Regions from separate parts of the Agrobacterium sp. NPDC090273 genome, predicted to be linked through region 2. Evidence: riboswitches for the same ligand, from Rfam matches in the RefSeq annotation. Region 2 holds a riboswitch; each other region holds the start of a gene.

Region 1 (7,197 bases), on a different contig from region 2:
GTTTTGCGTTGCCATAGGACGTGAATTTGGTTGCTTTCACCCGTTTGAAACCGTCTTCCACGGCTGCGAATTTTCCGGGTTGAAACCATCGTGTGCGAACGCGAAAATAGAATAGTGATTTAGTGGAAAATCTTGACGGTCCGGGCCTTTCACTTAACGATATGACGATCTCGTTGCTGGAGGCTGACCATGCTGCAAGCACTGCAATCATTTGCGTTCGATTTCATTGGCTCGACCCGTAACGCTCCTTCGAGGCCATCGCCGGATTTTGACGTGCCAGTCACCGGAGACTTGGAAAAGGAGCCGGAGAAAACCGATCTGGAGCTGGAGAGGAAAGAGATCTCCGAAATCGCATTTGCGACGTTCGGCTTCCACCCGGTGCTCTAGTCAAACAGGGTGGGACAGGCGGGATCGGCTTCGCACCCGTCGTGCCGCGCTCGACGTGATTACATCCTTGTGTAGAGAGAAACTCTCTCTCCTGATCGCAAATTGGAACAAAATTTCTTAAATGCCTCGGAGAAATGGCTACCCTTTTACCTCGGTCTAGGAAGCCCAGCCGGGCAAACTGCAGAGGTTTCTCAATGAGCAAGACAGATAAGCCGCTCGATTTTCTTTGGTTCATACCTTCCTCGGGTGACGGGAGTTATCTTGGCTCGGACGACCTCTCACGCCCTGCGGATCCCGACTATTTCAAGGAAATTGCCCAGGCTGCCGATCGCCTCGGTTATTCCGGCGGACTCATTCCAACGGGCGTTGCCTGCGAAGAATCGTTCATTCTCGCAGCCAATCTCGCTGCCCATACGGAAAAACTGAAGTTTCTCGTTGCCATAAGGCCGGGTGTCGCTTCACCAGCCTATTATGCACGTATGGCATCCACGCTCGATCGCGTCTCTCGCGGGCGTTTGTTGCTCAACATTGTTGTGGGCGGAAGTTCGCAGGAACTGGCGGGTGACGGTATCTTCTTGCCGCATGACGAGCGTTACGATCATGCTGGAGAATTTTTCGAGGTTTTCAATTCACTGATTGAAACCGGCAAAGCCAATCTCGACGGAAAATACATCAAGGCACATGATGCAAGACTGGGCTTGCCGCCCGTTCAGGAGCGTCCGCCAATTTATTTCGGTGGGTCGTCGGACGCGGGGATCGAGTTTTCTGCAGGCATCACCGATAAATATCTCACCTGGGGCGAACCGCCGGCACAGGTTGGCGAAAAGATCGCCAAGGTGCGCGCCGCCGCTGCAAAACAGGGCCGCGAAGTGACGTTCGGAATTCGGCTGCACTTCATTGTGCGAGAGACCGACGAAGAAGCGTGGGCGGATGCGGGCAGGCTGATTTCAAAACTTTCCGATGAAACAATTGCCGCCGCGCAGGAGGTCTTTTCCAAGGCATCCGATTCCGTTGGCCAGGCGCGCATGCAGGCTTTGCACAACGGTCGACGCGACAGCCTAGAAGTCTCTCCAAATTTATGGGCAGGTATCGGACTTGTTCGCTCGGGCGCCGGAACGGCTTTGGTCGGTTCACCCAAAACCGTCGCTGCCCGCTTGCGGGAATATCAGGATCTCGGCATCGACACTGTGATTGCCTCCGGGTACCCTCATCTAGAGGAAGCGTACCGCGTTTCGGAACTGCTGTTCCCCGAAATTGGTCTCGGCGCGCCGCGAAATCAAATCCGCTCATCCTTTGGCGCTAGACAGGCCTTCGGTGGCGGAGGTCATGGCGGCAACATCAAGCTTGCATCTGGATCATGATCGATTGGCGGCGCGGAGATTGCTTCGCGTCGCAGCGCAGGCGCATGGCGACGCTGCGCGTCGTCAGCAATTAAAACATTAATTCCATATAATATATCAAATATGAAAAAGAATGCCTGTGTAGAAATCGCCCGGCCCGCTAACTGTTTAGACAATGCAAATGATTTCGGGAGCTTTCCATGACAGTGCAATTTGCCGCAAATGATGAACAGTTCAGGGCTGCAAAGGGGAGCGTTTCGGACCGTGTCGCCGATGCCGATAGTCTGAAGGTTGCGCTGAGAGCGCTTGGCGGCGGTGTCAGTCTCGTGACGGCAGGTGAGGGTGAGTTGCGCACTGGAGCAACGGTGACCTCGGCCACTGCCTTGTCTGTCGATCCTCCAAGAATGCTTGTCGCCTTGAACCGGTCTTCCTCGACGTGGCCGATTGTTCAACGCTTTGGCCACCTTGCCATCAATATCATCGGCGAGCACCACCAGTTCGTTGCAAACCAGTTTGCCGGCATCGGTGGCCTGAAGGGCGTTGAGCGTTATCGCGGCGCGGAGTGGACCAGGCTTGCCAGCGGGGCACCGATATTAGAAGACGCCGTCGCGGCCATCGATTGCACGGTGGAAGAGGCCATCGAACGGCACAGCCATGTCATCGTCATCGGCAAGGTGGAAGCAATCCGGATCGGCAATGGTGCCTCGCTTGTCTACCAGAATGGTCGCTATCACGCGCTGGGCTAAGCCCTGGTGACGCTGCGCGCGAGATGAGTATCCCGCTATCTGTGTTTGAAGCTTTTGAGGGAGTTGAGCATGGGTTCTGTTACGCAGTTCAATGAGAAGATACGCTCCGTTCCGCCACAACTTTTCGCTGACGACGATATCCTGACCGCAGCGCGCGCAATTGCCCGTATATGCGGCCTGGAGACGGCTGACCGGGTCCACGAGGCGATGTCGCATTCGGGACTGCTTTCGCTATCTGTTCCGAGCGATCTCGGTGGTGCGGACGTGACAAACGATATTTTGGCGCAGGTTGTAACGATTATCGCAGAAGCGGATGCTGATGTTGCGCGGCGCCTTGCTGATCACTTCAAAGCTCTGGAGTTTGTTCGCAACGCCGGGAGTGAAGATCAACGTAGAGCGCTCTTTGCCCGGGCAGGTTTTGGAGAGACATTTTTTCTGGTTGGAGATTCTCCTGATCCGGAGCACCCGGTACTGCTCGGGGACGACTTGTCATTTTGGGTTTCCGATGCGCGGCTGACGTCTGTTCGTTCCGATGTCGACTGGATCGTCATGCCCGCGCTCAATTATCTTCGCCAGCCCGTACTCGTCGTGGTGAAAAACCGGCGATCCGCTGCCGTGGAGACGGACCTGCGCGTCGATGACGTTTTGCCGCTCACCTTAGGCGCAGAAAACCTTCCGATTTCGGTCGCAACCCTGCTGCGCGCGGCAATTCTGCTTGGGCAGACGCAGTGCATCCTATCCGATCTGATTGAACGCAGCCCGACAAATGAGGGTGTCACAGAGCTTGAAGTCGGCGAGGCCTATCTTGGGACCGAGTTGTTGAAGGCGCAAATCGCGCGTGTCGCAGCAATCATCGATGCGGCACAGGTCGGCGCTGAGCATGTTACTGTTCAATCCGTCCGGCATAGCGCCGCCGCTCTCGAGATATTGATGACCAGAATGAGAAGCGCCGCGACAGACAGCACAAGTCATCCGGTCGCTGTTCTCGGTAGTGACCTGCTCAGTCGGTAGGCTGTTACGCCGTTATTTGCCGGCTGGGATGGATTGAGCGCTTGCGGCGTCCTTTTCCACGAATTGGGCGAGTGTCATATTGTCGAGGATGGTTGCGATGGCGTCTCGAACGTCTGTCATCGACAACCTTACCTGACAGTTATCCGGATCGTCACAGTCATCGCATGCTTCGAAAGCGGTGCGGCTGGCGCAACGGATGGGTGCCAAGGGGCCATCAAGCGTCCGGATGACCTGTCCGATCATGATCTCGTTTGGCATTTTCGACAGCGAATAACCGCCGTTCGGACCCTTTTTTGAACGCAGAATGCCGGTATTTCGCAATTCCAGAAGGATCGTATCGAGGAATTTCTTTGGAATATTGTTGCGCGTTGCAATCTCGGTCACGAAGGCCGTCTCACCAGGCGGAAGGCGTGCCAGATCAACGAGAGCCTTCAGTCCGTATTTGCCTTTTTTCGTCAGCATTGTTCCGCCCGGGTGCAACCGGCTTACTCTGAAATGCCGGATCGATTGTTTTCAACTTACTAAGTAGTTTTTAGCGAATTCCTCTGCAAGCCTGTTTGTCGGGCTTTTCGCGCTGAAAGTGCAGGCGTCGGCTCGGATTTTCGAGGCTCCGCGACGCCAAGACATTTCTTTCCATTCTCCCCCAAGAAGAGAAACGCAATTCATCGGAGCATCTGGATGCCGGCAAGGCATTGACGCACCGGGCGTTGCTGCGTATGTCAACGGACGACGGTTCCTCGAACCCAAAGGGTGAGGGGATTAATAGGGAACATGGTGCGGACCTGCTTGACGGTTCAATGCCATGGCTGCCCCCGCAACTGTAAGCGGATTACCGTCCATCCTCGTGGCGCTTGAGGCGTCATGCCACTGCATCTGGAAGAGATGCGGGAAGGTAGGTGGACGATAGATATTCGTGAGCCAGGAGACCTGCCGTCAGAACAACGACCATCATTACGGGCGGGGATGCCCGGAAGAGGAGCAGGTTATGATACCTTCACGCGCGGACATGTGTTCCGTGTCTTGTTCTCCATTTCCAGGAATGTCGGACGTTTGTCGCAATGCGCTTTGACGCTTTGCAATTTTTCTCATCACACGACGCAAACACACTGACTGGAGAACGCATGTTCGAATTTAAACCTTTGTCCTTTGGCGCGACCTTGTTTGCATCTGCCATTGCTGTTTTTCCCCTCGCGCAGCCGGTACATGCCGCCGAAACCACCTATCCGCTGACAATCAACAATTGCGGTCGCGAGATCAATTTCAAGCAGGCTCCGACACGCACCGTATCCGTAGGTCAGAGTACAACGGAAGTTCTTTACCTGCTCGGACTTTCCGACAAGGTCGCCGGTACGGCTCTGTGGATCGGCCCGGTCCTGAAAGGCTACGAGGACGCCAATGCCAAGATTGAGCGATTGGCAGATAACGATCCAAGCTTTGAAGCAGTGATCGGCAAAAAGCCGGATCTGGTGACGACACAATTTCAGTGGCAGATCGGCCCAGAAGGTGTCGTTGCAACCCCCGAGCAATTCGAGGAACTGGGCATTCCGGTCTACACCTCTCCTGCCGACTGCATGGGCAAGGACAATTCGGGTGGTGGTGACGGCGTGCGAAACGAAGTTTTCACGATGGATCTGATCTATCAGGAGGTTCGCGATCTCGCGAAGATCTTCAACGTTCAGGATCGCGGCGAAGAAATCGTCAATGACCTCAAAACGCGTGAGGAAGCGGCGCGCGCCAAGCTCGCGTCGGCTGAAGGAAAGCTTTCTGCCGTTTTCTGGTTCTCCAGCGCCGAACTCGATATCGATCCTTATGTCGCCGGTCGCAAGGGTGCCCCGGGTTACATCATGTCTGCGCTTGGCATTAAAAACGTCATCGAAAGCGATGAGGAATGGCCGACCGTCGGTTGGGAAACCGTGGCCAAGGCTAATCCGACCATCATCGTGGCCGGAAAGATGGACCGCCGTCGCTTCCCCGCAGATGATGTCGTTGTGAAACGCGAATTCCTTGCCAGCGATCCCGTTGCAAGCATCATGCCCGCAGTCAAGGAAGGCCACATCTTCGACATGGATGCGCAGGCCATGAACCCGACGATCCGGACGATCGAAGGAATCGAGACGCTGGCTGAGGCGATTGCCGCATCCGGCCTCGCCAAGTGAGGCCGGGTTTTCTCAATCCAACCAGAGTGAGTGCGGCCGTTGCCGCACTTGTTCTCCTGATTGCCGCGCTTGTTGCAGGTGCGGCCATCGGTGAGACGTCGATCCCCTTCGATGTCGTTGTCAAAACCATCGCCAACCGGGTTTTCCATGCGGGTTATCCACTCGAACCGCTCGATGAGGGGATCGTCTGGAGTTACAGATTAAGCCGGGCCGTGGTGGCTGCCTGTTGCGGTGCCTCGCTTGCTCTAGCAGGGGCCGTGTTGCAATCACTCCTGCGTAATCCCCTTGCCGATCCTTACATCCTCGGCATTTCCGCGGGTGCATCCACCGGGGCTGTCGCCGTCGCCCTGCTCGGTTTCGGGGCTGGGATGCTGACGATGCCTGTCGGTGCATTGATCGGCGCTCTCATTGCTTTCACGCTCGTCAGCCTGCTCGCAATTCGGGCGGGACATGGAAATAGCGCCATCATCCTGGCTGGTGTCGCGGGCTCGCAGCTCTTTAATGCCCTTACGTCATTCGTCGTGACGAAATCCGCAAACGCCGAACAGGCGCGCGGCATCATGTTCTGGCTGCTTGGAAACCTCTCCGGTGTTCGCTGGCCTGATGTCTGGTTGGCGCTCCCGGTCTGCCTGGTCGGGCTTGCCGTCTGCTTGTGGCATGCGCGAGCACTCGATGCATTTTCCTTCGGCGCGAATGCAGCCGCATCTCTCGGTGTTCCTGTCCGCGGTGTCTATGCAGTATTGATCTGCGTTTCGGCCACGATGACGGCAGTGATGGTGTCGCTGGTCGGTTCAATCGGCTTTATCGGGTTGGTCATTCCGCACGCCGCGCGCATGTTGGTCGGAGTTCGCCACGCCATTCTCCTGCCTGTGACGGCGTTGACGGGTGCGGTCTTCATGATCGTCGCCGACATTCTGTCCCGTATCGTTATTCCCGGACAGGTTTTGCCGATCGGGGTTATCACGGCGCTGTTTGGCGCGCCTGCCTTCGCGTTCCTTCTTGGACAGAAGAGGGTCGGGCGATGAACATTTCAGCGAACGATTTGCACTGGAGCGCCGGAAGTCTCGAGATCGTACGCGGAGCATCATTTGATGTGCGTTCCGGCGAGTTTTTTGGGATCATCGGACCGAACGGGTCCGGCAAGAGCACGCTCCTGTCGATGTTGGCGGGAATACGCCGTCCGCGTCGTGGCAACGTAATGGTGGAAGGCCGTCCGCTTTTATCTTTCGGTCGCCGCGAACTTGCCCGAAAACTGGCACTTGTCGAGCAGCAAGCTGAAACTACGGAACGAATTTCCGCGCGACAGGCCGTTGAACTCGGACGAACACCCTATCTCGGGCCGCTTTCCGGCTGGTCGCAAAAGGATGATGCCATCGTCGATACGGCGCTCTCGGACGTCGATATGTCCGATAAGGCCGAACGGAGCTGGCACCATCTGTCAGGCGGCGAGCGCCAGCGATTGCACATTGCGCGCGCATTGGCGCAGGAGTCCCGGATACTGCTCCTGGACGAGCCGACCAACCATCTCGATATCGGTCATCAGATCGGCCTCCTCGA
Region 2 (7,197 bases):
CAGTATTTCGGGCGCAGTGCCACCGAGGAAGCCCGCTGGATGAGGGCACATCTAGGCGAAGCCACGTGACGACAGGCCCGGAAACCATGGTCGTTCAAGCGCAATTCATTTTCTTGCCCAATCCGACCTGGCCGGTGTCTCCTTTCGGCCCAAAGCGGTCATTCTGATCGTCAGATTTGCGCGGCCGCCCTCAGATATGCCCGCGACAGCAATCGCGCCTCCTCGCGAAAACCGTCAAGTATCTCTGGGCCGGAAGCCAGATTGGCAAAGCTTCCCCGCGAAATACCGGCCAACGCCGAAAGCAGGGTGAACGATACCTTCCTCGGCTCCGTGAAAGAAGCATCCGAGGCGTTGGCGAGCACCCGGACAACGGCGTTCACAAGTCTTACATGTATATCGGGGGACATCTTGAACTGATCGATGGCGCCCGCGACGCGATAGAGAGCGATTGTTGCGTCCGGCCGCGCGACCTTTACGGAGACATAGGCATCCGCGATGCTTTCAGCCAGCTCTTCCAGCGGCCGGCCATTCGCTGCAATATCCACGCGCTCCAGCGCCTCAGCCACTTCTTCGAAATGACGTAGAAGGATGGCGAACAGCAAAGCCTCTTTGTTGGGGAAGTACTGGTACAGCGTTCCAACCGAAACGCCGCCGCGTTCCGCCACCCGCGTGGTGGTCAGCCGCGATAACCCTTCGCTCAGCAAAACCTGAATGGCGGCTTCGTGGATCGCTTCCACGGTGACCCCCGATCGCGATTGAACCGGGGTTTTCCGGGGTTTTAGACGTTGCGGCACAACCTGAGAGGCGTCTTTCAAAATGCGAATTCCTAACTGAAGGATCATTCAGATATATATATGGGCATTCCCCGATCAAGTGAGGGGTCAAAGGAACCTTGTCATATGGCTCCAGATGATCGGAGCGTTTCTTGACAGGCAAGACACTCTTTCCCCGGCTCGCGTCAGGGTTAACATGAAGGTACCGATATGACCGAATTCAGCAAAGGCTCCATCGGAAACGGGTTCAGCCGCAGGATGTTTATCGCCTCGGCGATTGGCGCGGCCGCATCTACGTCATCGATCGTGAACGCCGCCGCTCAGGGGAGCACCAGGGCTACCCGCACTCTGAGGTTTAGTGATCACGAACCGCTTGGCGGAATGCGCACACGATTTCTCAAAGATGTCGTATTCCCGGCAATCGAGAAGGAGTCGAACGGCCGCCTAAAAATCAAGGATCACTGGAACGGCGAGATTGCAGCCGCCTATGATGCATTGGGTGCCGTCACGAAGGGCACAACCGACATCGGTACGGTGGTGCCGGAATATACGGCCAAGCAGATGCCGCTGCACCAGATATTTAAAAGCTTCATCCGAGGCCCCATCGGCGGCCGACAGATTGAATTCTTTGATCGCGTCTATTCGGAAATTCCCGCTTTCCCAGCAGAACTCGACGACAATAACATTGTTCAAATCTACTTCGGTACAGGGTACCCGGTCGCATTTTTCAGCAACGAGCCGATGGTCGACCTCGATAAGCTGAAGGGTGGCCGATGGCGGTCTGCAAGTTTCTGGCATCTGGATTTTCTCAGGAATTACGGGGCAACTCCCGTCACCATGCACTGGGGACCAGAAATCCCGGCTGCCCTGAGGGCGAAGACGCTCGACGGCCTGATGGTGAACGTCGACAGCGGCTACATGCTGAAGGTACACGAAAGCGCGCCCCATGTTCTGGTTTCAAAGGACCTGTGGCTGGGTCATGTTTACATCCTCGCTATGAACAAGGACGTCTGGAAAAGCCTTGCCCAGGAAGACCAGGACGCCATCATCCGGGCCGCCCGGAAATCCTATGCGGGATTGGATGCGGTCATGGGCGAAAGCTTCGACACACAATTGGAAGATTTGAAGAAGGCAGGTGCGACCGTACGTGTGCTCACTGCCGAAGAGGTAAAACAGTTCGAAGCCGCAACCAGATACAAGGATGTTCAGTCCGCGTGGGCCCAAGGCCAGCAAGCCGAGGGTATCGCCAATGTTGCCCCTGCCATCGAGAGCGTTTCATCTATCATGGCTGATTTCATCGAGTAGAATATCCTGCGGCAGCTTTTGGCGCGATGCCGCCGTAACCACATTCGGCCGCAAGCGGTCACTCATCCCTCCAACGCGTCAGGCTGATGTCTGGCGTGATGTTGCGAGAAATCCTGCGATGAAATCGACAGTGTCGTCACCATCCCTGAAACCGAGATGGATGCTTTTGCGGATGCCCAGTTGGCCGATGCGGACGGGATGGACACCGAGTGTTGCGGCTTCGCGACGCACGAGCCAGTTCGGGATGGCGCTGACGCCGCGACCTGCCGCGACGAGCTGAAGCATCATTTCCGTTGTCTCGACATTGCGGTGGTGGCGCGGGCGGGCGTTGGCGGGCACGAGGAACTGCGTGAAGACATCCAGCCGCTCCGGCGGTACCGGATAGGTAAACAGCGTCTCATCCAGCAGGTCGGCAGCTTCGGCATGAGGTTTCTGCGCCAGCGGGTGACCGGCCGGAACGGCGAGCACCAGTTCGTAATCGAACACCGACAGATACTGGATACCGGGTGCTTCGATCGGGTCGGGTGTGATCAGGATGTCGATCTCGTACCCCGTCAGTGCTGCCACGCCACCGAAGGCGAAGGATGTCGTGAGTTCCAGATCGACGTCCGGCCAGTCCATGAGATAGGGTTTGGTCACCCCCACCAGCCACTGATGGCAGGGATGGCATTCCATGCCGATCTTCAGGGAACCTCGCTGGCCATGGCGATAATCCGACAGCACATTTTCAGCCCTTTCGATCTGCGGAAGAACACGCTGTGCCAGCCGGACGATGTAGCGGCCGGCCTCGGTGAGACGCAGGTTGCGCCCGTATTTTTCCCACATCGCCACACCGTAGCGCTCTTCAAGTTTGCGGATCGTATGGCTGAGCGCAGACTGCGAGACGTTCAGCCGTTCCGCCGCAGCCGTCAGGCTGCCGAGGCGGTCGACTTCACGCAGGATCGAAAGATGTTGCCTGTCCAGCATGATTATTCCCACCCCTTGTCAAAGAGCGCTCTCACCGCAGAAGCGCCGTCGCGGACAGGAACTGGCCGGTGGTCCCTGTCGACCGCGACCATGGTGAAGTGTCCGGTCGCGGTAATGTGCCTTTCGCCCGTCATCAGGTTTTCGGACCAGAGTTTTGTCTGGATGGACATCGAACTCTTGCCCACGCGTTCGACCCGTGCCTCTGCCTCGACGATTTCACCGATCTCTATTGCTCGCGTGAAGTCGATGCGCTCGGACGACGCCAGCACCACCATCTGGCCGCAGTAGCGTGACGCTGCGACGAAAGCGGCCTTGGTCATGTAGGCGATTGCATCGCCCCCGAACATCCGGCCGACGCTGTTTGCCTGATCCGGAAAGACGATCTCGACCATGGCAACCACGTCGCTCGTCTCTGGCGCTTCCTCCGGGAGCAGGGCAGGCAAGGCGTAATGCGCGGCGTGCTCGCACTCCGGCACAGCGACCATATGGAAGACCCCGCGTGTGCAGGTGTTTCGCTCCCGGCCGACAATGGTTTCCGCCACCATTTCCACCTCGACCGTCAGGGAGCGGCGACCTGCCTTGACGGGTTTGGCGCTGAATTCGATGACGTGCCCTATGCGGGCCGGCTGCCTGAAATCAATGCGCTCGCAGGATGCGGTGACGAAGGGTGCCCGACCGAACCTCGTGGCCGCGATGAAGGCAACGCGATCCATGAGAGCAAGACCGGTTCCCCCGAAAAGGGTGCCGTGATGGTTGGTGTCTCCGGGAAAGACAATATCGATGAGGCGGGTTGTGGAGCCGTGCTGCGCACGCTTTCCTGTTGTCGGTGTCTCAGTCATCGGCCTTGCCATCAGGTTGCGGCCGGGCAGTGGCATGACGCAAAGACGAAGGCAGCAGAATGCCCATCGCGAAAGCGGCACTCCGGGACACCCCGCCCGTGGACGTTATCTATCGCGGCAGGTCTCCTGGCTTGCGGGTCGTTGCTTCGGTCCGTCTTCCCGAGGCAGGCCTCAGTGACTTCGATGGACTTTCGCTCGCCGCTTACAGTTGCGGGGGCAGCTTCGGTTTCAGGCAAAACCCTCACCGAATTCCCTCTTAGCTCCGGATTTGCATCCGCAGAACCACGATGACGAACCAATGTCGCATGTCGCAGAAATGGTCAAGGCATCTGCCACCGCGACCTCGCATCCACTCATGAAGCTGGCTCATGCTTCGATGAGATAATACCAATTTTTCCAGATCAGCGGCTCAGGCATAAGTCAGGCATGGCTCTCAACGACGGAGAGCATGACATCTGCTGACCGAGAGAACCGACAAAGCACGCCATTCAGGTTCTGTTCCGCGATGAGGACAACACAACGCCATGACCAAAGACCTCACCTTCACGATCAAGCGTCTTGCCTTTGACGAGGATTATTGCCCGTCTGAAAGCACCCGGATCACCACCAACTTTGCCAATCTGGCAAGGGGTGAGAACCGGCGGGACAATCTTCGCAACGCCTTGAGGATGATCGACAATCGTTTCAACGCCCTGGCGCACTGGGATAACCCCAGAGGCGATCGATATTCTATCGAGCTCGACATCATATCCGTTGAGATGAATGTCGGCGCTGAAGACCACGGCGACGCATTCCCGATGATCGAGATATTGAAGACGACGATCATCGATCAAAAAACCGGCGACCGCATCGAGGGTATCGTCGGAAACAATTTCTCCTCCTATGTCCGGGATTACGACTTCAGCGTGGTGCTGCCCGAGCACAACAGGGGGAGGTCCGAGTTCAGTACGCCGGACAATTTCGGTGATCTGCACGGAAACCTTTTCAAAAGTTTCCTGAACTCGGATGCCTACAGGCAGCATTTTCAGAAGCCGCCGGTGATATGCCTGAGTGCGTCGAGCAGCAAAACATATCGTCGGACCGGAAATCAGCATCCGGTACTGGGTATCGAATACCAGCAGGATGAACTGTCTTCGACGGACCTCTATTTCCAGAAAATGGGATTGCAGGTCCGATTTTTCATGCCGCCGAACAGCGTCGCGCCTTTCGCCCTATATTTCGTCGGCGACCTCTTGGCCGACTACACCAATCTTGAACTCATCAGCACCATCAGCACGATGGAGACGTTCCAGAAGATCTATCGGCCCGAAATCTACAACGCCAACTCAGCCGCCGGGGCCTGTTATCAGCCAAGCCTGAAGAACCAGGACTATTCCCTGACGCGAATTGTCTACGATCGCGAAGAACGTAGCCGGCTGGCTGTCGAACAAGGACGCTTTGCCGAGGAGCACTTCATCAAACCCTACAGAGCCATTCTCGAGCAATGGTCGGCCAATCACGCCCGCTGACGAAACCCATGAACATAAGGTCGCATAACATGAAAAGACTGTTGCCCACGTCAACCGCCGGCAGCCTGCCCAAACCCTCCTGGCTGGCACAACCCGAGAAACTCTGGTCGCCCTGGAAACTGCAGGATGATGAACTCGTCGAGGGCAAGCGGGATGCCCTGCGTCTTTCTCTCGACGATCAGTTACAGGCGGGGATCGATATCGTCAGCGACGGCGAGCAGACGCGCCAGCACTTTGTGACGACGTTTGTCGAACACCTCAGCGGCGTCGATTTCGAAAAACGCGAGACGGTCCGGATTCGCAATCGCTACGATGCCAGCGTTCCGACGGTCGTTGGCGCTGTGTCTCGCCCAAAACCGGTCTTTGTGGAAGACGCCAGGTTCCTGCGCCAGCAGACCACGCAGCCCATAAAATGGGCCTTGCCTGGCCCCATGACGATGATCGATACGCTCTATGATGCCCACTACAAAAGCCGCGAAAAGCTGGCCTGGGAATTCGCCACGATCCTCAATGAGGAGGCGAGGGAACTGGAAGCCGCCGGTGTCGATATCATCCAGTTCGACGAGCCCGCATTCAATGTCTTCTTTGACGAAGTGAACGATTGGGGTGTTGCCACTCTCGAAAGGGCAATCGAAGGGCTCAAGTGCGAAACCGCCGTCCACATCTGCTATGGCTACGGCATCAAGGCCAATACGGATTGGAAAAAGACCTTGGGGTCGGAGTGGCGGCAATATGAGGAATCCTTCCCCAAGCTGCAGAAATCCGGTGTCGATCTGATCTCGCTGGAGTGCCACAACTCGCACGTTCCGATCGATCTGATCGAACTCCTTCGCGGTAAAAAAGTCATGGTCGGAGCCATCGACGTGGCAAGCAACACAATCGAGACCCCTGAAGAGGTCGCCGACACGCTGCGAAAAGCCCTGCAGTTCGTCGATGCCGACAAGCTTTACCCCTGCACCAATTGCGGCATGGCTCCGCTGTCTCGTCAGATCGCAAGAGGCAAACTGAATGCCCTGGGCGCCGGGGCGGAAATCATCCGAAGAGAACTGTCGGCCTAGCGCTGACCGTTCAACGGGGGCAAGCCCAAAACGGGGGCAGGTGGCTAGAGTATGAGTTGACCACCTGCCCATACGGCTTTTTCAGCGCGGTTTGCCGGCGTAGCGGGCGAGATAGATGAACTGTGCGGCAAGGCCGAGGAGGAAGGTTGCGGCGACGGTGGCGAGGGCGATTTTCAGGATGAGTGCATCGGGGCTGGCGGCGATCGGGTGGCCGTCGGGAACGCGTCTCAGCGTCTCCGAGACGGATGGCACCATCAGCAGGAAGACCGTGAGACTCAGAAGCAGCGTTTCCACGTACTTTTGAAGGCGTCCGAGGAAGGTCAGCCTGTGAACCGTGTAGCCGCCGATGAGACACAGCAATGTAACAAGCGCGATGGCCGGGCTGACGGGCGCCTTCGCAACGAGGAAAATGGTCAGGCTGCCGATCAGCATACAGATGAAATAGATGCGGCCGGCCAGACTGTCTGGCTTGATCCGCCCAAACCGGAAAATCATGTATGCCGCGGCAGGGATGGCCGGGAGGCTTCCCAGCGTATGCAGCCAGCCGAGTGGTGTTATTCCAAACATGTCAGTTCCTTTCGATCTGATTTCGGGTCTTGAGGAGGGGATCTCCCCGGTTCTCTCTGTTTTCTCCGCGCGGAAAGATACCGATCAGCAGGCGCCAAAGAGACAATCAACCTTCTAGTTGGTAGGCTGGGAGTGCGTAGATATTGGCGCGCGGCATAAGCTTTCGCCTGTCTACGGATGT
Region 3 (7,197 bases), on a different contig from region 2:
GATGAGATCGGCTGTGTTGGTGAGTTTGGCACGGCTTGACCAGAACATTGGCAGGTAGAAACCGGAGTAGAACAGGAAGCTCTCGAGAAAGACGCTCGCGACCTTCTTTTTCAACGGGTTGCCGCTGTCGTACTCCCGCATGATAAGTGCCGACTTGCGCTGCAGGAACTCATTTTCCTCAGACCAGCGGTAAGCATCGTCAACGTCGGGTGTCAGGCAAAGCGTCGAAAAGATCGAGGAATAGGAACGGGCATGGACGGCCTCCATAAATGAAATGTTGGAAAGCACCGCTTCCTCGTGTTGCGTGACCGCATCCTCCATCAGCCGAACGGCGCCAACACCGTTCTGAATGGTATCGAGCAGAGTGAGACCGGTGAAGACACGGATCGTCAGCTTTTGCTCTTCCGGTCGCAACGTTCCCCATGAGGGAATATCGTTGGACAGCGGCACCTTTTCCGGCAGCCAGAAATTTGACGTCAGACGGTTCCAGACCTCAAGGTCCTTGTCGTCCTCAATGCGGTTCCAGTTTATGGCACGCAAACGGGAAGCAGCCTTTGCGTTGGTCTTGATTTGGATATTCATGTTCGTCACCGGAAATCACAGGGTGCAGGAGACGCAACCCTGCACTTCCGTGCCGGTCAGCGCCATTTGGCGAAGGCGGATGTAGTAGATTGTCTTGATGCCCTTTTTCCAGGCATAGATCTGCGCCCGGTTAATGTCGCGGGTGGTCGCCGTATCGCGAAAAAACAGAGTCAGCGACAACCCCTGATCGACATGCTGCGTTGCTGCAGCATAGGTGTCGATGATCTTTTCAGGTCCGATCTCATAGGCATCCTGATAATAGTCGAGATTGTCATCTGAGAGATAGGCAGCCGGGTAATAAACACGGCCAATCTTGCCCTCTTTGCGAATCTCGATCTTTGAGACGATCGGGTGAATAGAAGAGGTCGAGTGGTTGATATAGGAAATGGAGCCGGTAGGCGGTACTGCCTGAAGGTTCTGGTTATAGAGGCCCGAACTCATCACCGCCTGCTTCAGCGCCAGCCAATCCTCCTGCGTCGGAATAGCAATGCCAGTCTTTTCGAACAGACCTGCCACTTTCTCGGTCGCCGGCTTCCATTCCGTTTGCGTGTATTTGTCGAAATAGTCGCCGGACGCATATTTTGAGTGTTCAAACCCCTTGAAGCTCTGGCCGCGCTCCACTGCCAACCGGTTCGAAGCACGAATGGCGTGATACGTGACCGTGTAGAAGTACATGTTGGTGAAATCGATGCCCTCTTCCGAACCGTAATAAATCCGTTCGCGGGCAAGATAGCCATGAAGGTTCATCTGTCCGAGGCCGATCGCATGGCTGTCGGCATTGCCCTTCGCAATAGAAGGGACGGATGTGATGTTGCTCATGTCAGAGACGGCGGTCAGCGCCCGGATCGATGTCTCTATAGTCTTGCCGAAATCACCCGAATCCATAGCAGCGGCAATATTCAACGAACCGAGATTGCACGAAATATCCTTGCCCAGATGATCATACGTCAAATCGGCATTGTAGGTGCTCGCGTCACTGACCTGCAAAATCTCCGAGCACAAGTTGCTCATGGTGATGCGCCCGGCAATCGGATTCGCCTTGTTCACCGTGTCTTCGAACATGATGTAGGGGTAGCCGCTTTCGAACTGGATTTCGGCAATCACCTGGAAGAAGTCGCGCGCCTTGATCTTCTTTTTCTTGATGCGACTGTCAGCTACCATCTCACAGTATTTTTCCGTGACCGAGATTTCGGTAAACGGCACACCATAGACACGCTCGATGTCATAAGGCGAAAAGAGGTACATATCTTCGTTGTTCTTGGCGAGTTCGAATGTGATGTCAGGTATGACCACGCCAAGTGAGAGGGTCTTGATACGGATCTTCTCGTCGGCGTTTTCGCGTTTTGTATCGAGGAACCGCATGATATCGGGGTGGTGGGCGTTCAGATAGACGGCCCCCGCTCCCTGCCGCGCGCCAAGCTGGTTCGCATAAGAGAATGAATCCTCCAGAAGCTTCATGACGGGAATAACGCCTGAAGACTGGTTCTCGATCTGCTTGATCGGGGCGCCTGCCTCGCGAAGGTTGGTAAGTGACAAAGCCACGCCGCCGCCGCGTTTCGACAATTGCAGCGCTGAATTGATGCCGCGCGCGATGGACTCCATATTGTCCTCGATGCGCAACAGGAAGCAGGAGACAAGTTCGCCACGCTGTTTTTTGCCGGCATTCAGAAAGGTTGGGGTCGCAGGCTGGAAGCGGCCCGAAATGATCTCATCGACCATATCGCGAGCCAGCGACTCGTTGCCACGGGCCAGCGCCAGCGCAACCATGCAAATGCGGTCCTCATAACGCTCGAGGTAACGTTTGCCGTCGAACGTCTTCAGTGTGTAGGAGGTGTAATATTTGAAGGCGCCAAGGAAGGTCGGGAAACGGAACTTCCTGGCATAGGCGTGGTCGAAAAGATCGCAGACGAAGTTGAACGAATACTGATCGAGCACCTCCTGCTCGTAATAGCCTTCCGTCACGAGATAATCGAGCTTCTCCCTGAGGTTATGGAAGAAGACGGTGTTCTGATTGACGTGCTGCAAAAAGTACTGTTTCGCAGCCTGCCGATCCTTGTCGAGCTGGATCTTGCCGTTCTCGTCGTAGAGATTGAGCATGGCATTCAGCGCGTGATAATCAAGCGCTGTATCCAGCGGTTTCGCGGTAACGGAAACTGGCTGTTTTGTGCTCTTGTCCCGAAGGACGTCAGAAGTCAGCGTGTCCAAAATCGTTCCAATCCATGAGTGACGTTGGCGACATCCTCCTCGGTCCCGAGAAGCTCGAAGCGGTAGAGAAAGGGAACCGCGCATTTGCGCGAGACGATCTCTCCAGCCGAGGCGAATGCCGCGCCAAAATTCGTGTTTCCCGCAGCAATGACGCCGCGAATGAGGTTTCGATTGGCTGGCTCGTTCAGAAACCGGATTACGGGTTTCGGAACAGCCCCTTTGGTCCCGCCTCCCCCATAGGTGGGGGTGACGAGGACATAGGGTTCCGACACGAGCAGGGTTTCGTCATCGGTTCCGATAGGTAGCCTGAGCGCCTGGCCACCCAGTTTCTGAACGAAGCGATGGGTGTTTTCGGATCGGCTGGAATAATAGACGATCAGTCCCATCGACCTCTCTCAGGAAATTGCGCTGATCATATCGGGGCGAAAACCGGCCCAATGGCGCTCGCCGGCAATGACGACCGGAACCTGCATGTAACCCAGCCCCCTGACGTGATCGAGGGCATCCGCATCCTCCGAAATATCGATGATTTCGTAGCTGACTCCGATGCGATCAAGCGCGCGATAGGTTGCTGTGCACTGAACGCAGGCGGGTTTGCTGTAAACGGTGACGGTCATGGTGTCCTCTTTCAAAGCTGCTCATACGCGCAGCCGAACGGTCCCGACGGCTCATTACCATCAGGCGGGTGGGTTCATTGATGAATTGGAGCGGCTATGCCGCGACGAACCAAAACCTACGCCGACGAGCGCAGGAAACTATAAAAATACGATGGCATGACTTCACCCCGAAGTTGATCTCTGCGGGATACAGGAAAACGGCGTGCGCAAGTCATTTGCGCCAACACCCTCCTTCCGGACACCCCGCCCGTGGACGTACACGCTCAAGGCAGGTCTCCTGGCTTGCGGGTCTAAACATCAGCTCCAACCTTCCCAGAGCGTAAACCCCAGTGGCACAATATGGAACGACGCTCACCGCTTACAGTTGCGGGGGCAGCCTCGGGATTGTTTCGCCGTCATGGCGTCTCGCACCGAATTCCCGTCTTAGCTCCCAATCCTTGCGAATCGAGAGAACCTTGAACACCACATATAGTATATCATGAATCTTTTCCGTCAACGGATAGACGTGCAAATCCCCGCCATGGTGGATCAAAAAGATTCACCCTATGGTTAGCAAATTCTTATAACGGCTATATTTCAGGCTGTTCCACCCTTATGGGAGTACAGTCACTCCCAGATATCGATGTGGATATCTGCAGGGCGTGAAGATCCGATCACCCGTCTTCCATTCGGAAGATCGTTTTCAAACAGCTTGGCTGCGATCTGGCTTTCGTTCAAACCGTAACCGATCCATCTGTTGCGAAGGCGCTCTTCGAGCACCGCCACGGACGGACCGACGAAAACGCTCATATCAAAACTGTCCGTCAGCCGTGTCCATGGCTCTTCATTGAGAAGCAGGTAATTACCTTCCGCCAAAATGAAACGGGTTTCCGGTGAGATGGCGCGCGCGGACGCGATGGCTATTTCCCTGGAGCGATCGAAAACGGGGACGAGAACTTCCTCGTCGTTTTTGCGAACGGCGGAAACAATATCCAGGAAGCCACGGACATCAAAGGTCTCCGGCGCACCTTTTCTTGCAAGAAGGCTGCGCTCTTCCAGGATACCATTGTCCATATGGAAGCCGTCCATCGGCAACACGGCAGCCATCTCGCCTTTCGCGATCAGAGCGCTGCACAAGGCCTCAGCCAATGTCGATTTGCCGGCCCCAGGGGGACCGGCAATAGCAACGATAAATCGGGGTTTGTCTCCGGCCCGTTGAAGGACCTCTTCAACGATCGTTTCAAGTTTCAATGTCATGCAGCCAGGGTTTCCCGCGGCGGCTCTTTGGCGCCAGTCATGAAGGCGACGGCATCAGACATCGAATACTCCTTCGGATTGATGACGCACAGGCGTCGGCCGAGGCGATGAATATGAATGCGATCAGCCACCTCGAAAACATGCGGCATATTATGTGAAATGAGCACGATCGGAAGCCCTCTGGAACGGACATCGAGTATCAGTTCCAGCACTCTGCGACTTTCCTTGACGCCGAGGGCGGCCGTCGGCTCATCGAGAATGACAACCTTCGAACCAAAAGCGGCTGCGCGCGCCACCGCAACCCCCTGCCGCTGACCACCAGACAGCGTTTCAACCGCCTGATTGATATTCTGGATCGTCATCAAACCAAGTTCGGACAGCTTGTCACGCGCGAATTTTTCCATGGCCGGGCGATCCAGCGCGCGAAACAAGCTTCCACGAATGCCTGACTTACGGATCTCGCGCCCGAGGAACATATTGTCGGCTATGGAAAGTGCGGGGGACAATGCAAGGTTTTGATAGACCGTTTCGATGCCAGCCTTGCGCGCCTCGATGGGCGAGCGGAACTGCACAGTCTGACCTTCGAGCTGGATTTCCCCCTCATCCGGCGTGATTGCACCGGAAATAGCCTTGATCAGCGATGACTTTCCTGCACCGTTATCGCCGATGACCGCGAGGATTTCACCCGGATAGAGATCAAAATCAGCCTGATCCAGGGCGGTGACGCGGCCATAACGCTTAACGAGGCTGCGTGCCGTGAGTATCGGTTCTTTTGTCATCAGCCTGCTACCTTTCTGATCCACTGGTCGATTGCGACAGCCAGGATGATGAGGACGCCGATCAACAGATAGGTCCATTGGGGATCGGTGCCAATGAGACGCAAGCCGAGCGAGAAGACACCGACAATCAAGGCGCCGAAGAGCATTCCAAGGATGGATCCACGACCACCAAACAAGGAGAGGCCACCGATCACCACCGCTGTGATGGATTCAATATTCGCAAACTGGCCAGCAGTCGGAGAAACGGAGCCGATGCGGCCAATCAGCGCCCAACCGGCGAAAGCACAGATGAGGCCTGAGAGAGTGTAAACTGTTGTCAGCATGCGCTTGACGTTGACACCGGCAAGCTCAGCAGCATCCGGATCATCGCCAACGGCGTAGAGATGGCGCCCCCAAGCGGTGTGGTTGAGCACGTACCAGAGGAGTGCGACCAGCAGGACCATGGCAATAACGCCATAGGTGAACACCGCATTACCGAAGCGAACGTTCTGACCGAAGAACTGCAGAATGGGTGCCTGTTGCGCGATATCCTGTGCCCGGATCGTCTCGTTGGCCGAGTAAAGGAAATTGCCGGCAAGAACGATCTGCCACATGCCGAGAGTGACGATAAAGGGTGGCAGGCGCATTCTCGAGACGAGAAGACCGTTGATGAAGCCGCAGAGCGCACCGACAGCAAATCCGCACAGGATGGCGAGTTCCGCTGGCAGACCGTAGCGGAACGCAAATTGTCCCATGACGACGGAAGACAAGACCATGATCGCGCCGACCGAGAGATCGATACCGGCGGTCAGGATCACCAGAGATTGCGCAGCGCCGACGATACCGACGATGGCGACCTGCTGAAGAATGAGGGTCAGCGAAAAGGCAGAGAAGAACTTTCCGCCGAGGATTGCTCCGAAGACAATCAACGAGATCACCAGCACGATCAGCGGCACGGCCGCCGGACTGGAATGCAGAAAGTGCTGAAGCTTCTCCAGAGGAGTTTTGTCGTGCGTATCGAAAGCCGCAACTTGCGTCGAGCTCCCTGAAAGCACCTTTTCGAATTCATTGTGCGGCTGAGCACGCGCCGGCTGATCGCTCATGAATGTTCCTCCCGATCACGCTCGTCTGTTTTGTGTCCCGCTCGCCCGAACATGATGCGGCGGGTTCATGACTGAACAAGGGGGCGAGAGGCCCCCTCGCAGATTTCAGTATCCGGGTATCAACCCCAGCACTTGCCCAGGCCGTCCTTCGTGTCGATCGAATCAAGACCTTTGACGGGCTTGTCGGTCACCAGCGTCACGCCGGTATCGAAGAAATCCTTGCCTTCCGTGGGCTTTGGCTTTTCACCCGTGTCAGCGAACTTCTTCACGGCTTCGACGCCAAGGGCTGCCATCATCAACGGATATTGCTGTGACGTGGCTCCGATCACACCTTCGGCGACGTTCTTGACGCCCGGGCAGCCGCCGTCAACCGAAACGATCAACACATCCTTTTCACGACCGACTGCCTTCAAAGCTTCATAAGCGCCGGCGGCCGCAGGTTCATTGATCGTGTGGACAACGTTCAGGGTCGGATCTTTCTGCAGCATGTTTTCCATTGCTGCTCGTCCACCCTCTTCATTGCCGTTGGTAACGTCATGGCCAACGATACGCGGATCGTCTTCATCGCCAATCTTGTTGATGTCCTTCACGTCGATGCCAAAGCCCTTCATGAAGCCCTGGTTTCGCAGGACGTCCACTGTGGGCTGAGAGGGGGTGAGATTCAAGAAAGCGATCTTCGCATCCTTTGCCTTGTCG
Region 4 (7,197 bases), 340 kb from region 2:
CACCGGTGTTGATGTAGCGGATGCCATCCATGTCTTCCATCACCGCATGGTGAATATGGCCACAGATCACGCCATCCACATTGTTACGGCGCGCTTCGTCGGCAACAACGCGTTGAAACTCGCCGATGAAGTTGACGGCGTGTTTGACCTGCAGCTTTGCCCAAGCCGAGAACGACCAGTAAGGCAGGCCGATACGCCGACGCACGGCTGCAATGCCGATGTTGAGCGCGATGGCCGCGTCATAGGCCCAGTCACCGAGATAGGCGAGAAGCCTTGCATTGCGCACCACCACATCGAATTCATCGCCGTGGATAACGAGGTATTTCTTGCCATCCGCCGCTTCGTGGATCATCCGCTCGGCCACTTCGATGCCGCCGAAATGCGTGCCGGGAAACTCTCGCAGGAATTCGTCATGGTTGCCTGGGATGTAAACGATGCGCGTACCCTTGCGCGCCTTGCGCAACAATTTCTGCACGACGTCGTTGCAGCCCTGCGGCCAGTACCAGCTGCGCCGCAAGCGCCAGCCGTCGATGATGTCACCGACGAGTATCAGCGTCTCGGCCTCGTGATGTTTCAGGAAGTCGAGCAGGAAATCCGTCTTGGCGGCTTTTGAGCCAAGATGGACGTCCGAAATGAAAAGCGTTCTGAACTGTCTGGGTTCACTGTGACCGGCCACGGAATTCATCCCCCTGTTCGGCTGCGTCTTCTGCGACTTTCATGCCTCTCAGAACCAGACTCGTGTTTCAGCAAAATGACAGACAGGCTTTTTTGTGACAATTCCGGCCGCGTACCTCACGAAAATGCGAATAACCCGTGCCCCGAATTTGCATGACGGAGCGGCAAATAACGGCTGTACGCACAGGCTGTTTGTTGTATGCAGGTGCCTACCAAGACAAAACAGATACGACGGTGAAAAGCATGACGTCTCAAGATAAGAACAAAACGCCCGCCACCACGGCAAAGGCCGACATTGAAGAACAGGCGCTCTTTTTTCACCGCTATCCGCGTCCAGGCAAGCTGGAAATCCAGGCGACCAAGCCGCTCGGCAACCAGCGCGATCTCGCGCTCGCTTATTCGCCGGGCGTTGCCGCACCCTGCCTCGCCATTCACGAAAACCCGGAAACCGCTGCCGATTACACGGCCCGCGCCAATCTGGTTGCGGTGATCTCGAACGGCACGGCCGTTCTCGGTCTCGGCAACATCGGCCCGCTGGCGTCGAAGCCGGTCATGGAAGGCAAGGCCGTTCTGTTCAAGAAATTCGCCGGCATCGACGTGTTCGACATCGAAATCGACGCGCCCGGTATCAACGACATGGTCTCGACCATTTCAGCACTGGAGCCGACCTTCGGCGGCATCAACCTTGAAGACATCAAGGCGCCGGAATGTTTCGAGGTAGAGCGTCAGCTTCGAGAAAAGATGAACATCCCGGTGTTCCACGACGACCAGCACGGCACGGCCATCATCGTTGCGGCAGCCGTCACCAACGCGCTGGAACTGACCGGAAAGTCACTGTCGAGCGTCAAGATCGTCGCCTCCGGCGCCGGTGCGGCCGCCCTCGCCTGCCTTAACCTTCTCGTTTCCATGGGTGCAAAGAAGGAAAACATCTGGGTCCACGACATTGAAGGCCTCGTCTATGACGGCCGCAACACGTTGATGGACGAGTGGAAGGAAGTTTACGCCCAGAAGAGCGACAAGCGCGTGCTTGCCGAAACCATTGATGGCGCAGACGTGTTCCTCGGCCTTTCGGCTGCAGGCGTGCTGAAGCCGGAACTGCTGGAGCGCATGGCGGAAAACCCGCTGATCCTGGCGCTTGCCAACCCGAACCCGGAAATCATGCCCGAGGCTGCCCGCGCTGCCCGGCCGGACGCGATGATCTGCACTGGCCGTTCGGACTTCCCGAACCAGGTCAACAACGTTCTCTGCTTCCCGTACATCTTCCGCGGCGCGCTGGATTGCGGCGCCACGACGATCAACGAAGAGATGAAGATGGCCGCCGTCGAGGCCATCGCAGCGCTGGCGCGTGAAGAAGTCTCCGAAGTTGCCGCCAAGGCCTATAGCGGCGATACGCCGGTCTTTGGCCCGAACTACCTCATCCCGTCGCCATTCGATCCGCGCCTGATCCTGCGCATCGCGCCCGCTGTTGCCCGTGCCGCGGCCGCAAGCGGTGTCGCCGCGCGTCCGATCACCGATTTCGAAGCCTATCTCGACCAGTTGAACCGCTTCGTCTGGCGTTCTGGCTTCATCATGAAGCCGATCTTCAACACGGCCAAGGTCGCGGAAAAGAAGCGCATCATCTTCGCGGAAGGCGAAGACGAACGCGTCCTGCGTGCCGCACAGGTTCTTCTCGAAGAAGGCACCGGCGTTCCGATCCTGATCGGCCGTCCGCAGATCATCGAAACGCGCCTGAAGCGTTTTGGCCTGCGTATCCGTCCGCACACCGACTTTGCCGTCGTGAACCCGGAAGACGATCCGCGTTACCGCGAATATGTCGACGACTATTTTGCCCTCGTTGGCCGTGTCGGCATCAACCCGGAAGCGGCGCGTACCATCGTTCGTACCAACAGCACGGTCATCGGCGCGCTCTCGGTAAAGCGTGGTGAAGCAGACGCCCTGATCTGCGGCCTTGAAGGCCGTTACGACCGCCACCTGCGGGACGTCAACCAGATCATCGGCAAGCAGGAAGGCGTCCGCTCCTTCGCTGGTCTCAGCCTGCTCATCACCCAGCAGGGCGCGCTGTTCCTGACGGATACCTTCGTCAATTACGAGCCGACCTCGGAAGAAGTGGCCGAAATGGCGGTACTTGCCGCCAAGGAAATCCGTCGTTTCGGCATTACGCCGAAGATCGCGCTCGCCAGCCATTCGAACTTCGGTTCGCGTGATTCAGAAAGCGCGCGCAAGATGCGCCGTGCGCTGCAGATCATCCAGAACGTGGCACCGGAACTGGAAGTGGACGGCGAAATGCAGGGTGGTTCCGCGCTTTCGGAAGCACTGCGCAAGCGCGCCATGCCGAACAGCGCACTGACGGGCGAGGCCAACCTTCTGGTCTTCCCGAACCTCGATGCCGCCAACATCACGCTCGGTGTGACCCGCACGCTGACCGAAGGTCTACATGTCGGCCCGATCCTGCTCGGCACGGCTCTGCCGGCCCATATCCTGTCGCCGTCGGTCACCTCGCGCGGCGTCGTCAACATGGCGGCTCTGGCTGTCGTTCAGGCCTCGCACCCTTCGGTGTGATGGCCTCCTGACGGGATATTAACGCAATTTTGAACGCGCTGTTGCCGCCTTGCGGCAACGGCATATGCTAAAGTCCGAAAAGACACTTTGGACTGGCAATGCCGACAGCACGGCTGACAGCATTGCCCGCAAGACCTGACGGAACGGACAAATTGACCTGCCGCAGCCGCATGACCGGCTTCTTTTTTGCGATGTTCCTTGCCGCACCCGCTGCAGCATTTGCGAACGAGGTGTGCGACACGCTCTATGCCCAGTTGCGTGAGCCACCTCGCGTCATCGGCAACACGGCGGAAGTCCGCTTCTACGCCAACGCCCTTGCCCGCCAGAACATCGCCATCCGCAGGATCAGGAACGATCTGCGTGGCTACGGCTGTTCTTCCGGCAGCATCATCACCTACGGCAGTCCGAATGCCGGTGTCTGCGCGGAAATAGGCGATGCGCTTCTCGACGCTGAACACGAGCGCGATGCCATCATCCATGATCGCGATCAGGCACTGGCAACCCAGCGCGGTGATGATCCCGGCATTCGCCGTCAGCGCATTCTGGCGGCTCTGGACGCAAATGGCTGCAGCCCGGTGGAGGCCGAACGGCCTGCCGTAACGGAACGTAACGTTACGGTATACGGGAACGCCCCGCGGTACGACCAGACGGGAATCCCCACGCAACCCGGCCTATCCGGCGAGGCCGGTCTCAGAACCCTCTGCGTGAAGACCTGCGACGGTTCATTCTTTCCGATTGCTTCCAACGCCTCGCCACTTGATTTTCGTGGACAGGCGGAGCAGTGCCGCAACATGTGCCCCGGCACGGAAACAGAACTTTATTACCACTCCATGACGGATCAGGAGACATCCGACATGGTATCGGCCGAAACCGGCAAACCCTACAAGGAACTGCCGACGGCTTTCGCCTATCGCAATGCGTCCACCCGCGCACCGGGCTGCAGCTGCAACATGGCGGCCTATCAGGACGAGATGAAAAAGCAGGAAGCGGCTGCGACGCCGGAGGCCGAAAAGCCCTACTCCAGCATCACCGACATCACGTCACCACCGGGAGACAAGGTGGCGAAGCCTGTCGAGCCCGAGGCTGCCAAGGCGCCGGAACTGCAGGTCCCGGAGCGTGAGTACGATCCGCACAACAACAAGGTGCGCGTCGTCGGCCCAAAGTTCCTGCCGGACGAAACAAGCCGCATCGATCTGAAGAACCCTGCCCTCAAGGGTATCCAGCCGCAACAGTAACAACGCTCAGCGGTTGCCCCAGCCGTTCCTGAACACCAGCTCTTCCAGTGGCAGGCGCTGGCGCCAGCCTTTGACGGCAAGTTCCGGCTCGCTATAGAGCGTGTCGACGCGGCCGAGGCAGAGCCAGGCGACGATTTCGATATGCTCGGGAATATCGAGAATGACGCGAATGTCGCTGTCATGAAAGATGCTGAGCCAGCCAACGCCGACCCCTTCAGCCCGCGCAGCAAGCCAGAGATTCTGGACGGCACAGACGGTGGAATAGACGTCCGTGCGCAGATTGTGGGTGCGTCCCAGCACCACATCGCCGCCACGGGTCGGGTCGCAGGTCACACAAATGCTGAGCGGCGCCTTGCGAAGTCCCTCCAACTTCAGACTGCGGTAAAGCGCCTGCCGCTCGCCGGAAAACATCTCCGCCGCCTCTTCATTGGCGCGGCGAAACGCCACCCAGGCCGCCTGCTTGATGGCGCCATCGGTGACAAGAGTGAAATTCCACGGCTGCATAAAACCGACGGATGGCGCGGCATGTGCGGCGGCCAGCAGACGTGTCACCAGATCATCCGGCAGCGGATCGGGCAGGAATTCGTCGCGCACATCACGGCGCGTTTCAATGGCGCGGTAAAGCGCGGCCTTGTCTTGTTCGCAAAATTCACTGGCCGGACGCATGGCCTTGCGGAAGTCTTCAGGTTGCATCGTTAATCCCCAACAATGCCGGGGCAAGACACGAGAGCGCCTCACCCATCAACAACCTTCCGCCGTCCGCGCGGGTTGGTCTATCGTATCAGGCCGGTCTTCTGACTTGGCTTCATCCACCCGCTTCGCCTTCCCGAATGACTTCAGTGGCAATCAAAGCTGGTGTCCGCCTTACAGCGCTGGGCACGTTCCGGTCTCACACCGGATTCCCGATTCTCCCGCCCCGTGGGCAGGCACCTGATGCCTGAGGTTATGGCCACGGCGGCGCGGGAATGCAAGCATCATGAATGCCGAACGGAGACATGGCTGTGGCAAACACCCAGCCTGCCCGTCTTATTGGGCCTTGAGCCGAAATCCGGCCAGCCCAAATCCTTGGGCTGGAAATATCTCTTTCATGCGTGCGCTGTGACGGAGACAGACACGCGTGCCGGCTTATCCGACAGGGAAATACCTGACATAGGCAAACTCATCCCCATCCGGTGACCAGTTGGGGGAGTTCATCGTGCCCTGCCCGCCGAAGAGATCAAACAGCGTTTCGACATTGCCGCCATCGGGGTCCATCAGCCGCACGCGCACATGAAGGTCGCGTGGATGGTCGAAGACATCGCCATCATAGGAGACGAAAACCACCTTGTCTCCCTTCGGTGACGGGTGCGGAAACCAGTCGCCATAAACGCTGTCTGTCACGCGCTCGACCGCCGAACCATCAGTGCGCACGCGCCAGATCTGCATCTGGCCGGTGCGGCTGGAGTTGAAATAGATCCACTGCCCATCGGCAGAATAATCCGGGCCGTCATTGCGCCCCTCGCCATGCGTCAGGCGGGTCTCGATACCGGTCTCGATCTCCATGGAATAGATGTCGAATACCTGATCGCGAATGCCACAATAGGCGAACTGCTTTCCATCCGGCGACCAGCCATGCCAGTAGGACGGCAGGTTTTTCGTCATCAGCCTCAGCGCGCCACCGGAGGATGGCAAAAGATAGATGGTGCTCTTGCCGAACTCCACCTTGTCCGAGAGCGCATACATCGACCCATCGGGTGAAATGCCGTGATCGTTGTTGCAGATCGTCGCAAACCCCGTGTCGACCTTCTGAGGCGAAGGATCGCCGGAAAGCGGCAGGCGATAGAGAAATCCCTCGGAATTCAAGAGCAGATACGTGCCATCAGGCGACCAGTTCGGCGCCTCGAACAGTTCCGGTGTCTGCCAGACCACCCGCGCCTGGCGTGTGCGGATATTATAGATTTCGATCGAACTGCGCATTCTGCCTCCCGCTTCGTCATCGACCCGCACTATGGCCGAAACATTTGGCGCTTGCATACCCCGAAGCTGTCTCTATGGTCACAACGTCGCAGGCACCGTCCTGCATACGAAAATTTGGAGCATGGCAACGAACCGGCACCGTCCGCGTCTGTCGCCCTCTCTCCTTCGAGGTTTCTCGATGAATACCAATGCCGATCAAGCGATCCGGTTCGGCCGTGTCGCCGCAATGCTTCCCGTCAAGAATATCCAGAAGGCCCATGATTTCTATGTGGGCGTGCTGGGCTTCACCAAAACTTTCGAAAACGGCAATCCCGTTGGCTTCATGATCCTGAAGCAGGGCAATGCTGAACTTCACCTGACCTTGCAGCCATCGCACAAGGCAGCCCCCTTCAACGTGGCGCATATGATGGTGAGCGATGTCGACGCGCTGCACGCCCTTTGCAGGGCAAACGGCCTGCGCATCATCAAGGGCCTGCAGGACAAGGACTACGGTTTGCGGGCCTTCGTTTTCGAAGACCCGGATGGCAACCGCATCGATGTCGGGCAAGCCATATAAAGGCCAGATCCGGCGGCGCGGTTCACTCCGTGCCGTTTGCCGGCGGTGAAAATGACGCGCAGCTAAAGTTGCGCGTCATAAAAAACTACCGGTCACGGAAGCGATTGGTGATCGGGTAACGCCGGTCGCGGCCGAAGTTCTTTTTGGTGATCTTAACGCCCGGCGCCGACTGGCGGCGTTTGTATTCGGCGAGATAGAGCAGATGCTCGATGCGGT

What was found. A riboswitch is a leader RNA that binds a small molecule or an ion and turns the genes downstream of it on or off. The one in region 2 is predicted to bind cobalamin.
Region 1: another riboswitch for cobalamin. It lies ahead of ACIQT8_RS20380 (ABC transporter substrate-binding protein); the one in region 2 lies ahead of ACIQT8_RS03625 (acyl-CoA thioesterase).
Region 3: another riboswitch for cobalamin. It lies ahead of nrdH (glutaredoxin-like protein NrdH); the one in region 2 lies ahead of ACIQT8_RS03625 (acyl-CoA thioesterase).
Region 4: another riboswitch for cobalamin. It lies ahead of bluB (5,6-dimethylbenzimidazole synthase); the one in region 2 lies ahead of ACIQT8_RS03625 (acyl-CoA thioesterase).

The regions. Positions count from the first base shown of each region.
Region 1 is NZ_JBIVYN010000008.1:61,629-68,825, forward strand. Features, by position in the region: gene ACIQT8_RS20350 (YeeE/YedE family protein) at 1-17, shown strand, start outside; gene ACIQT8_RS20355 (hypothetical protein) at 190-387, shown strand; gene ssuD (FMNH2-dependent alkanesulfonate monooxygenase) at 582-1,748, shown strand; gene ACIQT8_RS20365 (flavin reductase family protein) at 1,928-2,473, shown strand; gene ACIQT8_RS20370 (acyl-CoA dehydrogenase) at 2,543-3,484, shown strand; gene ACIQT8_RS20375 (Rrf2 family transcriptional regulator) at 3,497-3,946, opposite strand; cobalamin riboswitch at 4,198-4,434, shown strand; gene ACIQT8_RS20380 (ABC transporter substrate-binding protein) at 4,642-5,640, shown strand; gene ACIQT8_RS20385 (FecCD family ABC transporter permease) at 5,667-6,665, shown strand; gene ACIQT8_RS20390 (ABC transporter ATP-binding protein) at 6,662-7,197, shown strand, end outside.
Region 2 is NZ_JBIVYN010000001.1:719,253-726,449, forward strand. Features, by position in the region: gene ACIQT8_RS03605 (AraC family transcriptional regulator N-terminal domain-containing protein) at 1-69, shown strand, start outside; gene ACIQT8_RS03610 (TetR/AcrR family transcriptional regulator) at 171-737, opposite strand; gene dctP (TRAP transporter substrate-binding protein DctP) at 1,080-2,078, shown strand; gene ACIQT8_RS03620 (LysR family transcriptional regulator) at 2,157-3,044, opposite strand; gene ACIQT8_RS03625 (acyl-CoA thioesterase) at 3,047-3,883, opposite strand; cobalamin riboswitch at 3,982-4,185, opposite strand; gene ACIQT8_RS03630 (DUF1852 domain-containing protein) at 4,408-5,391, shown strand; gene ACIQT8_RS03635 (methionine synthase) at 5,421-6,449, shown strand; gene ACIQT8_RS03640 (hypothetical protein) at 6,531-7,016, opposite strand.
Region 3 is NZ_JBIVYN010000005.1:433,274-440,470, forward strand. Features, by position in the region: gene nrdF (class 1b ribonucleoside-diphosphate reductase subunit beta) at 1-582, opposite strand, end outside; gene nrdE (class 1b ribonucleoside-diphosphate reductase subunit alpha) at 598-2,787, opposite strand; gene nrdI (class Ib ribonucleoside-diphosphate reductase assembly flavoprotein NrdI) at 2,775-3,173, opposite strand; gene nrdH (glutaredoxin-like protein NrdH) at 3,183-3,404, opposite strand; cobalamin riboswitch at 3,654-3,877, opposite strand; gene ACIQT8_RS16455 (nucleoside triphosphate hydrolase) at 4,011-4,640, opposite strand; gene ACIQT8_RS16460 (ATP-binding cassette domain-containing protein) at 4,637-5,419, opposite strand; gene ACIQT8_RS16465 (ABC transporter permease) at 5,419-6,501, opposite strand; gene ACIQT8_RS16470 (sugar ABC transporter substrate-binding protein) at 6,621-7,197, opposite strand, start outside.
Region 4 is NZ_JBIVYN010000001.1:379,381-386,577, reverse strand. Features, by position in the region: gene ACIQT8_RS01865 (UDP-2,3-diacylglucosamine diphosphatase) at 1-685, opposite strand, end outside; gene ACIQT8_RS01860 (NADP-dependent malic enzyme) at 919-3,234, shown strand; gene ACIQT8_RS01855 (DUF2865 domain-containing protein) at 3,387-4,469, shown strand; gene bluB (5,6-dimethylbenzimidazole synthase) at 4,476-5,135, opposite strand; cobalamin riboswitch at 5,236-5,418, opposite strand; gene ACIQT8_RS01845 (hypothetical protein) at 5,595-6,425, opposite strand; gene ACIQT8_RS01840 (glyoxalase superfamily protein) at 6,604-6,981, shown strand; gene ACIQT8_RS01835 (NAD+ synthase) at 7,067-7,197, opposite strand, start outside.